3 regions of the Streptomyces sp. TLI_55 genome follow, and region 2 is predicted to be linked to each of the others. Evidence: riboswitches for the same ligand, from Rfam matches in the RefSeq annotation. Region 2 holds a riboswitch; each other region holds the start of a gene.
The links. A riboswitch is a leader RNA that binds a small molecule or an ion and turns the genes downstream of it on or off. The one in region 2 is predicted to bind S-adenosylmethionine.
Positions count from the first base shown of each region.

Region 1: another riboswitch for S-adenosylmethionine. It lies ahead of CRP56_RS11760 (aminotransferase class V-fold PLP-dependent enzyme); the one in region 2 lies ahead of thrC (threonine synthase).
Region 3: another riboswitch for S-adenosylmethionine. It lies ahead of CRP56_RS39855 (ABC transporter substrate-binding protein); the one in region 2 lies ahead of thrC (threonine synthase).

Region 1 covers NZ_OAOJ01000001.1:2,517,089-2,520,356, forward strand. Annotated here, with positions in the region: gene CRP56_RS11755 (protein kinase domain-containing protein) at 1-530, opposite strand, end outside; gene CRP56_RS11760 (aminotransferase class V-fold PLP-dependent enzyme) at 597-1,958, opposite strand; SAM riboswitch class IV at 2,105-2,221, opposite strand; gene trpD (anthranilate phosphoribosyltransferase) at 2,296-3,268, opposite strand, start outside.
Region 2 covers NZ_OAOJ01000001.1:4,176,879-4,180,146, reverse strand. Annotated here, with positions in the region: gene CRP56_RS19240 (alpha,alpha-trehalose-phosphate synthase (UDP-forming)) at 1-73, opposite strand, end outside; gene CRP56_RS19235 (glucosyl-3-phosphoglycerate synthase) at 155-1,099, opposite strand; SAM riboswitch class I at 1,261-1,417, shown strand; gene thrC (threonine synthase) at 1,436-2,731, shown strand; gene CRP56_RS19225 (ubiquitin-like small modifier protein 1) at 2,728-3,003, shown strand.
Region 3 covers NZ_OAOJ01000001.1:8,685,215-8,688,482, forward strand. Annotated here, with positions in the region: gene CRP56_RS39855 (ABC transporter substrate-binding protein) at 1-1,442, opposite strand, end outside; SAM riboswitch class IV at 1,825-1,938, opposite strand; gene CRP56_RS39860 (VOC family protein) at 2,024-2,413, opposite strand; gene CRP56_RS39865 (LLM class F420-dependent oxidoreductase) at 2,452-3,268, opposite strand, start outside.

The DNA.
Region 1 (3,268 bases), 1.7 Mb from region 2:
GAGCCGACGATCGCGCCGGTGCGGGTCATCGCCGTCGCCTCAAGGGCCCGTACGATCCCGAAGTCGATGACCCGAGGACCGTCCGGCGCCAGCAGGATGTTGGAGGGCTTCAGGTCCCGGTGGACCATGCCACGGGCGTGGATCGCACCCAGCGCCTCCCCGAGCGCGGCCCCCAGCACCCGGACCGCGGGCTCCGGCAGGGGCCCGCCGTCGAGGACCGCGTCCCGCAGGTTCGGTCCCTCCACGAACTCCGTCGCCATCCAGGGGCGTTCGCCCTCGGGGTCGGCGTCGACCACGCGCGCGGTGTAGGTGCCCGCCCCGCCGACGGTCTGCGCGGCCCGTACCTCCTGCCGGAACCGGGCCCGGAAGGTGCGGTCCTGGGCGTACTCGGCCCTGACGACCTTCACCGCCAGCCGCAGCCCGGTCCGTGACTCGGCGAGGTAGACCTCGCCCATGCCGCCCGAGCCGAGCCGGCCTCGTACCTCGTACGGGCCGACCCTGCGCGGATCCGTCGTGCGCAGCGCCTGCACTTCCCGCTCCCCCTGTATGTCGTACGAACGCCGTAGGGAGCGTACCGGCAACCGCAGGTCAGCCGGTCAGACGGCCGGGACGCAGCGCCCGTCCTCGGTCCGGTACCGCCACTTCGCACCGTCGCTGACCAGCTCGCGCACGGCGTTCACGAACCGCTCCACGTGCTCGTCCGGCGTGCCCGCGCCGAAGCTGACGCGGATGGCGTTGAGGGACTTCTCGCCGGGCGCGGCCTCGGGGGCGCCGCACTCGCCCTGGGTCTGCGGGTCGCTGCCGAGCAGGGTGCGGACGAGGGGGTGGGCGCAGAAGAGGCCGTCGCGGACGCCGATGCCGTACTCGGCGGAGAGGGCGGCGGCGAAGTGGGAGCTGTTCCAGCCCTCGACGACGAAGGAGATCACGCCGACGCGCGGGGCGTCGTCCCCGAAGAGGGAGAGGATGCGGACCTCGGGGACGTCCGCGAGGCCTTCCCGCACCTTCTCGATCAGGTACTGCTCGCGCGCGACCAGGCTGTCGAAGCCGGCCTCGGTGAGCGCCTTGCAGGCCGAGGCGATGGAGTAGGCGCCGATGACGTTCGGGGAGCCGGCCTCGTGGCGGGCCGCGCTCTCGTGCCACTCCACGTCCACGCCGCCGTCCTCGCGCCGGGTGACCTTGCGGCTGGCGCCGCCGCCCGCGAGGTAGGGCTCGGCGGTGGTCAGCCAGTCGGCGCGGCCGGCGAGGACGCCGGAGCCGAAGGGGGCGTACAGCTTGTGGCCGGAGAAGGCGACCCAGTCGACGTCGAGGTCGGCGACGGACACCGCGTGGTGCGGGGCGAGCTGGGCGGCGTCGAGGACGATCCGGGCGCCGTGCGCATGGGCGGCGGCGGCCAGCTCGCGCACCGGCCACAGCTCGCCGGTGACGTTGGAGGCACCGGTCACGCAGACCAGGGCCGGGCCGTAGGGGTCACGGTCGGCGAGGGCCTTCTCCAGGGTCTGCACGGCCTGCTGGTGGGTGCGGGGCGCGTTGAGGTAGGTGACGCGGGCGTCGCGCCAGGGCAGCAGGGAGGCGTGGTGCTCGGTCTCGAAGACGAAGACCTGACAGTCGGCGGGCAGCGCGGCGGCGAGCAGGTTGAGGGAGTCGGTGGTGGACCGGGTGAAGACGACCTGGTCGCCCTCGCGGCAGCCCAGGAACTCGGCGACGGTCCTGCGGGCGTTCTCGAACAGGTCGGTCGACAGCTGCGAGAGGTACCCGGCACCGCGGTGCACGCTGCCGTAGTAGGGCGCGTACGCCGCCACGTCGTCCCACACCCGCTGGAGGGCCGGCGCGCTGGCGGCGTAGTCGAGGGCGGCGTAGGTGACCTCGCCACCGGTGACGAGCGGGACGGTGACATCCCGGCCCAGAACGGGCAGCGGGGCACAAAGGGACTGGGCTGCGGCAACGGTGGAGACAGACATGGGGAACTCCCGTGAGAGGGCATGCCGAAGCAAGGCATGCGGAAGAAGAGAAAAGGGGTGCGCGGAGGCGGGGCTCTGCGGCCCTATCGCATTCGCTTGCTCACGGAAGACTCCCTCGAACGACCAGGACCCCTGGTTTCGAGAGGGGCCCGCGCTTGCCGTAGACCTCGCTGCCTACGGCCTGGTCTTCACCCGGGGCACCCCGCCACGGACGGAGGGTTGCCGGACAGTCGGCCGGGGCCTCATGACTGTCACTCATGACCTGGTACAGGAACGTACGCGATGTGATCGTCGGCCCGCAACCCGTGTCCGGATCGCGGAACGACGATCGACACGACTACCGGTTGCTGGCGGCCACCCAGCGGTCGAGGGCCTGCTTGGCGGCGCCCGAGTCGATCGACTCGGCGGCCTGGTCCATGCCGGCCCGCAGCTGCTCCGCCAGCGTCCCCGAGCCCGGCTCCAGGGCCACCAGAGCGGCCGCCGAGTTCAGCAGGACCGCGTCCCGGACGGGGCCCGTCTCACCGTCGAGCAGCCGGCGCGCGACCTCCGCGTTGAACGCCGGGTCGCCGCCGCGCAGCGCCTCCACCGGCACCAGCTCGAGGCCGACGTCCCGCGGGTCGAAGGCCTCCTCGGTGACCTTGCCGTCGCGGACGATCCACACCCGGGAGGTGGCGGTGGTCGTCAGCTCGTCGAGGCCGTCGTCGCCGCGGAACACCAGGGAGGAGTTGCCGCGCTCGGCGAACACCCCGGCGACGATCGGCGCCATCAGCGGGTCGGCGACGCCCACCGCCTGCGCCTTGACCTTCGCCGGGTTGGTCAGCGGACCGAGGGCGTTGAACACCGTACGGATGCCCAACTGGCCGCGGGCGGCGCCCGCGTGACGCAGCGCCGGGTGGAACTTGATGGCGAAGCAGAAGGTGATGCCGGCCTCCTCGGCGACCTCGGCCACCCGCTTCGGGGTGAGGTCGAGGTTGACGCCCAGCTTCTCCAGGACGTCCGAGGAGCCCGACGCCGACGAGGCCGCGCGGTTGCCGTGCTTGACGACCTTCGCGCCGGTGCCGGCCACGACGAGGGAGGACATCGTGGAGATGTTCACCGTCTTGGCGCCGTCGCCGCCGGTGCCGACGATGTCGACGGTCCGCCCGGACACCTCGATCACGTTGGCGTGCTCGTACATCGCCTGGACGAGGCCGGTGATCTCCTCGACCGTCTCGCCCTTGGCCCGCAGGGCCACCACGAACCCGGCGATCTGCGCGTCGGTCGCCTCGCCGCGCATGATCTTGTCCATCGCCCAGGCGGTGGCGTCGGCG
Region 2 (3,268 bases):
CCTGGACGTCGTACGAGACCGGTCCCCGGTTGGAGGCCACCAGGACCCGCGCAGCACCGAACGTTGAAGCGATACGAGCCATACCGATCAACCTAGCCCGGCCGCGGATTGCTCAAACGTTCGTCCGGTTCCCCGGGGTACCGGCCCGGCGGGGTCAGGCCACCTTTCGTTCCGCGTACTCCGCGATGTCCGCCATCGGCGGGCGTTCCTCCGTGTCCACGGAGTAGGTGCGCGGTTCGAAACCGGTGTCGCCCCGCTCGAACTGGGTGAGGGCGGGGCGGATCAGATGGCCGCGGGCCAGGCGGAGCTGGGCCGTGCGGTAGATCGCGGCGGACATCCGGCCGAGGGCCTGGCCGTCCTGGTGGCGGTGCTTGCGGACGCCCACGTCGACCTGGGCGAGCGCGTCGAGGCCGACCAGGTGCAGGGCGTCGACCAGCATGCCGAGCTCGATGCCGTAGCCGACGGGGAACGGCAGCTGTTCCAGCAGCGAGCGGCGGGCCGCGTACTCGCCGCCCAGGGGCTGCACGAAGCCCGCCAGCTGCGGCCAGTGCATGTTGAGCAGCGGCCGGGCCATCAGCTCGGTCACCCGGCCGCCCTGGCCCGCCGCGCCGCCCAGCGGGCGGTCGTACATGGCCTTGACCAGGTCGACCTCGGGCTCCGTCAGCAGCGGGCCGACGATCCCGGTGACGAAGTCGGAGGAGAACTCCTTCAGGTCGGCGTCGATGAAACAGACGATGTCACCGCTGGTCACCAGCAGCGACCGCCACAGCACCTCGCCCTTGCCGGGCACGGTGGGGATACGGGGCAGGATCTCGTCGCGGTGCACCACCGTGGCCCCGGCCGCGGCCGCCACCTGCGACGTCCGGTCGGTCGACCCGGAGTCGACGACGACGATCTCGTCGACGAGGGGGACCTGCTGCATCAGGTCGTGACGGATGATCGCGACGATGTCGCCGACCGTCTCCTCCTCGTTGAGCGCGGGCAGCACGACGCTGACCGTCTGTTTCGTGCGTTGCTTGGCGGCCAGGATCTGGTGGAGCGGGCGATCGGTCACCGACCAGGAGCGTGTGGTCAGCCAGCGCTCGACTTCGTTCAGCACAGTGCGCGGCTCCTCTGCGTTCTTTCGGCGAGCTGGACCCGTCTGTGATCCATCTCGCGGTTCGGACGACTATCTCAACTGTCCTGGTCGTCGGTTACAGTCTTGAACAACGCGGATGACCATCGCATGTCCTGGCTCGTCCGATGTTCACAACTTCATACCGCTCATCCAGAGGGGCAGAGGGATACGGCCCGATGAAGCCCCGGCAACCCTCCAGCCGGTCTCGTAGCGATCAGCATCGATCGCATCGCGAGGCTCCCGGCTAGGGAAGGTGCCAAATCCGTCTCACGGCGAGATGCGTCGTGAGGAAGATGAGGAGAAAGGGCCTCGCCTCTCATGGCTGCGCAGACTGTTGCAAGCACCACCGATTCCGCCTCCACCAGCGTAGACCTCGGTCCCGCCGCGGCGCTCAGCTGCCGTGAATGCGGCCACCGGGTGCCGCTCGGCCCGGTCTTCGCGTGCGAGGAGTGTTTCGGCCCGCTCGAGATCGCCTACGACTTCTCCGCCTACGACGCCGAGGAGCTCCGCAAGCAGATCGAGGCGGGACCCGCGAACATCTGGCGCTACGCACCGCTGCTGCCCGTCCCCGCGGACGTGGCCGACAAGCCCAACATCAACCCCGGCTGGACCAAGCTCGTCCAGGCCGACAACCTCGCCCGCGAGCTGGGTGTCGAGGCCGGCAAGCTCTTCGTGAAGGACGACTCCGGCAACCCGACGCACTCCTTCAAGGACCGGGTCGTCGCCCAGGCCATCGAGGCCGCCCGCGTCTTCGGCTTCACCACGCTCTCCTGCTCCTCCACCGGCAACCTCGCGGGTGCCGTCGGCGCCGCCGCCGCCCGCGCCGGCTTCCGCTCCTGCGTGTTCATCCCGCACGACCTGGAGCAGGGCAAGGTCGTCATGGCCGCTGTATACGGCGGTGAGCTCGTCGGCATCGAGGGCAATTACGACGACGTGAACCGCTTCTGCTCCGAGCTGATCGGCGACCCGGCCGGCGAGGGCTGGGGCTTCGTCAACGTCAACCTGCGGCCGTACTACGCGGAGGGGTCCAAGACCCTGGCGTACGAGATCTGCGAGCAGCTCGGCTGGAAGCTCCCGGACCAGCTGGTCGTCCCGATCGCCTCCGGTTCGCAGCTCACGAAGATCGACAAGGGGCTCCAGGAGCTGATCAAGCTCGGGCTCGTCGAGGACAAGCCGTACAAGATCTTCGGCGCCCAGGCGGAGGGCTGCTCGCCGGTGTCCGTCGCCTACAAGGCGGGCCACGACGTCGTCCGTCCCCAGAAGCCGAACACCATCGCCAAGTCCCTCGCCATCGGCAACCCGGCCGACGGTCCCTACGTCCTCGACATCGCGCGCCGCACGGGCGGTGCCGTGGAGGACGTCAACGACGAGCAGATCGTCGACGCGATCAAGCTGCTGGCCCGCACGGAGGGCATCTTCGCGGAGACCGCCGGTGGCGTGACGGTCGGTGTCACCCGCAAGCTGATCGAGAACGGCGTACTCGACCCCACCCTCACCACCGTCGTGCTGAACACCGGCGACGGCCTGAAGACCCTCGACGCGGTGGCCGGCACCGGCCTCACCGCGACCATCCGCCCCAACCTGGACTCCTTCCGAGAGGCTGGCCTCGCATGAGCGTGACCGTCCGCATCCCCACCATCCTGCGCACCTACACCGGCGGGCAGGCCGAGGTCGCCGCCGAGGGGGCCACCCTCGCCGACGTCATCGCCGACCTGGAGAAGAACCACACGGGCATCGCCGCCCGCGTCCTCGACGACCAGGGCAAGCTGCGCCGCTTCGTCAACGTGTACGTCAACGACGACGACGTCCGCTTCGAGCAGGGCCTGGAGACCGCCACCCCGGATGGCGCCGGCGTCTCGATCATCCCGGCCGTCGCCGGCGGCTGACATCGGTTCGGCGGGTCTGACCGAATGACCGAACATTACCCTCGGTAACGCCAATTATTGAGAGTTCACCTAATTGCCCCCTCCGCGAGAGAAGCGGAGGGGGCAATTCTCTATGGTTGAGCGCGGTACAGTTGGGGAACCTGCTGCGCCTTCCATGCCGCACGCATATGAGTACCTGCTCCACTTGCGTCGAGAAGCAGCCAAAGTGTGCCGTTCTTTTGCGAGTTTTGTGCCTTTTGTAGGGCCCGACTTGCCCTGAGTTCGG
Region 3 (3,268 bases), 4.5 Mb from region 2:
GCCTGCCCGGACAGCACCGTGTCCAGCGAACTGGCGGGCAGCCGGTAGAAGTTGGCCAGCTTGCTGGAGAAGGAGCTGCGCAGGATGTCGGGGTCGGCACGGGTCACGTTGCCCCACACCAGGTCGAAGTCGCCGCCCTGGAGGGTGGTGGCGAACTGGCTGACCTGGCCCTGCTTGAGCGTCACGTCGATCCCGACGGCCTTCAGCTGCTGCTGGACGAGCTCCAGAGCGGGCTGGTTGGTGGCCGCGTTGGGGAACCAGCTGATGGCCAGGCTGAGCTTCTTGCCGTCCTTGGCGCGGATGCCGTCACCGCCTTCCTTCCAACCGGCCGCGTCCAGCAGGGACTTGGCCTTGGCCGCGTCGAAGGCGAGGTCCGCGGAGAGGTCGGTGTAGTCGGGTGTGGTGTGCGCCAGGATGCTGGTCGCCGGTTTGGTGCCGGTCGGGAACACGGTGTCGGCGACCTGCTTGCGGTCGAGGGCGGCCAGAATCGCCTGGCGCACCTTCACGTCCTTCAGGACGGGCCGCGAGTTGTTGATCCCCAGCCCGAACACCACGCCCGGGTTGGCCCGGTGCAGGAGGGTGACCTGGCCGCCCTTGAGCGCCGTCTCGTTGGCCTTGCCGACGCTGCTGATCGCGTCCACCTGACCGGACTGAAGACTGCCGGCCCGCACCCCCGCCTCGGGCACCACCTTGAACACCAGCTTGTCCAGGTAGGCCTCGCCCTTCTTGGACCACAGCGAGGAGCCCCAGTCGTACCCGGTGCGCTTGGCCAGGGTGATCGACTGGTTCTGCACGTACTGCTTCAGCACGAACGGGCCCGACCCGATGACGCCGTCACTGCACTTCTGCTGCGGGGTCTTCTTGACGCTCGCCGACGACTCGATGCCCAGCGAGTGGGTCGAAGTCGCCTGGAGGAACTGGGCGTTGGGCTCCTTGAAGGTCACCTTGACGGTGAGCGGGTCGACCGCGGTGGTGCTCTTGACGCTGCTCAGATAGCCCTGGGCGAGGACGCCGAGGGCGCCCAGCTTCGGCACCGCGTCGAAGTTGTCCTTGACGACCTGCGCGGTCAGCTTGGAGCCGTCGCTGAAGGTGACCCCCGAGCGCAGATGGAACGTGAACTCCGTGGCGTCGGAGTTGATGTCCCAGCTCTTGGCCAGCCACGGCACGATCTTGCCGGTCTCGGGGTCCTGGTCGGTGAGGGAGTCCACGGTCTGGCGTACCGAGTAGATGCTCTCGTTGCTGCCGACCTGCTGCGGGTCCACGCAGCCGGCATCGGAACCGACCGCGAAGGTCAGGGTGCCGCCGGACTTCGGCTTGCCGCTGTCGTTGCCGGAGCCGCCCGCGTCGGAGCCGGATCCGCAGGCGGTCAGCAGCACGCTGGTCGTGAGAAGGGCGGTCAGCGCCGCCCATCGGGGGGATCTGAAATCCGGAAGTGCTGTCACGGGGTGGTTCTCCTCATGGGTGTCACCAGGCACGGGGGTGCCGTCCAGGGCACGGTTGTGCATGGGAGTGCGGCCCCGGCCGACGCGGTGTCGATGACGGGGGAGCGCTGCGCAGGCAGAGATCAACTGGAAAAGGGGATCCGGCGGAAGAGCGGGATCACACGGAGAGCAGTGCGGCGACGACCGGCGCCGGACGTCGCCAGACGGGGGGAATGCCCGTCAGACCGTCAGACCCGACACAGGCAGCTGGTCGAACGCTTCAGATCGATGTGCAGGCGGCGCGAGAGCCGGGAGAACACCGCGGCTACGGCGAAGGAGGCACTGAGGTCATCACTGTGACGACGCATGCCGGTCCTCCCCATTCTCCGGCCCCGCTCAAGGGGCCACGCGCTTGCGGGGATCGCCGGTGATCCCGCCGGGCTTTCACCTGGAGCACCCCACCGCGCGGGAGGGTTGCCGGTCAGCCAGCCAGGGCTTGTCGCTGACACTCAATGCCGTTCGTGATCGTACGGAGCGGGCTCGTCGTACGTCAATGCCGCAACCGGGACCACCCCGTGCCTGGCGCCTGCTCGGGGCAGGTCTCAGCCGCGTTCCTGCACGAACTTCACACGGTGGCCCTCGGGATCATGTAGCCAGGCAAATCGAAGCCGACCGTCCGGAGAGTCGGTCGGATTCACCAAGGGCTCGCCCCCTGCTTCGAGGGCCCTGAGATGCATCCCGTCCACGTCGTCGCACCACAACACCACCTCGGTGTTCGCGCCGGGCGTCGTGGCGATGCCGAAGAGTTCGCCGCCGACGCGGGCCGAGCTGAGCCCGATCCGCACGCCGGCAGCCTCCACCTCGACCTGGTGCGGTTCACCCTCCCGCGGAAAACGGAAACGCTCGGGCAGGCCGAGGCGTCGGAAGAACGCCGCGCAGCGCTCCACGTCGTCGCACCACAGGTTCACCTGGACAGCCTTGAACTCCGCCATCCTCATACGCTACTTGCACGGCTGCCCGACCAGTTCACTCAATCGGCCAGTTCGCCGAGGAGTGCCCAGGTGCGTCGGCGGTCCTCTTCGCCGGCCATCTCGGTGCCCGAGAACACGACCTCGGTGGCGCCGGCGTCGCGGTAGCGCCGGACCTCGGCTTCGACCGCCTTCTCGCCGCCGATCACGGCCAGGTCGGCGGCCCGCCGACCGCCGGAGAGTTCGATGACGCGTGCGTAGGACGGGATCTGCTCGTAGAACGCCAGGTTCTCCGTGGCCCGCGCCCGCACCGCGTCGACATCGTCCGTGACCACGCCGGGCACCAGAGCCACGATCCGGGGCGCGGGACGACCGGCGGCCTCGGCCGCGGCGGTCACGGCGGGAACGATCTGCTCCGCCAGGGCGCGCGGTCCCGCCAGGTAGGGCAAGATCCCGTCCGCCAACTCACCGCTGACGCGCAGTGCTTGCGGACCCATGGCGGCGACCAGGATGGGGACGCCGTTCTCGGCGCCCGGTACGCGGGCCGGGAGCGGCGTGGTGGCGGTGAGCAGTTCACCATGGAAGTCCGCTGTGCCGGACTCGGTCAACTGCCGTAGGGCGGTGAGGAATTCACGCAGGCGGGCGATGGGACGCTCGAAGGGCAGGCCGAAGGCGCCCTCCGTCAGCAGCTTCGTGCCCAGGGCCAGACCGAGGTGGTAGCGGCCGTGCGTCGCGGCCTGGGCGGTCTGGGCCTGGCTCGAGACCAGCAGCGGGTGCCGGCCGAAGACGGGGATCGCCGAGGTGCCCACCTGTAGTCCGGGTACCTCCCGCCCGACGATTGCCGCGAGTTGCGGTGAGTCCGCGCCGAGGGTCTGCCCG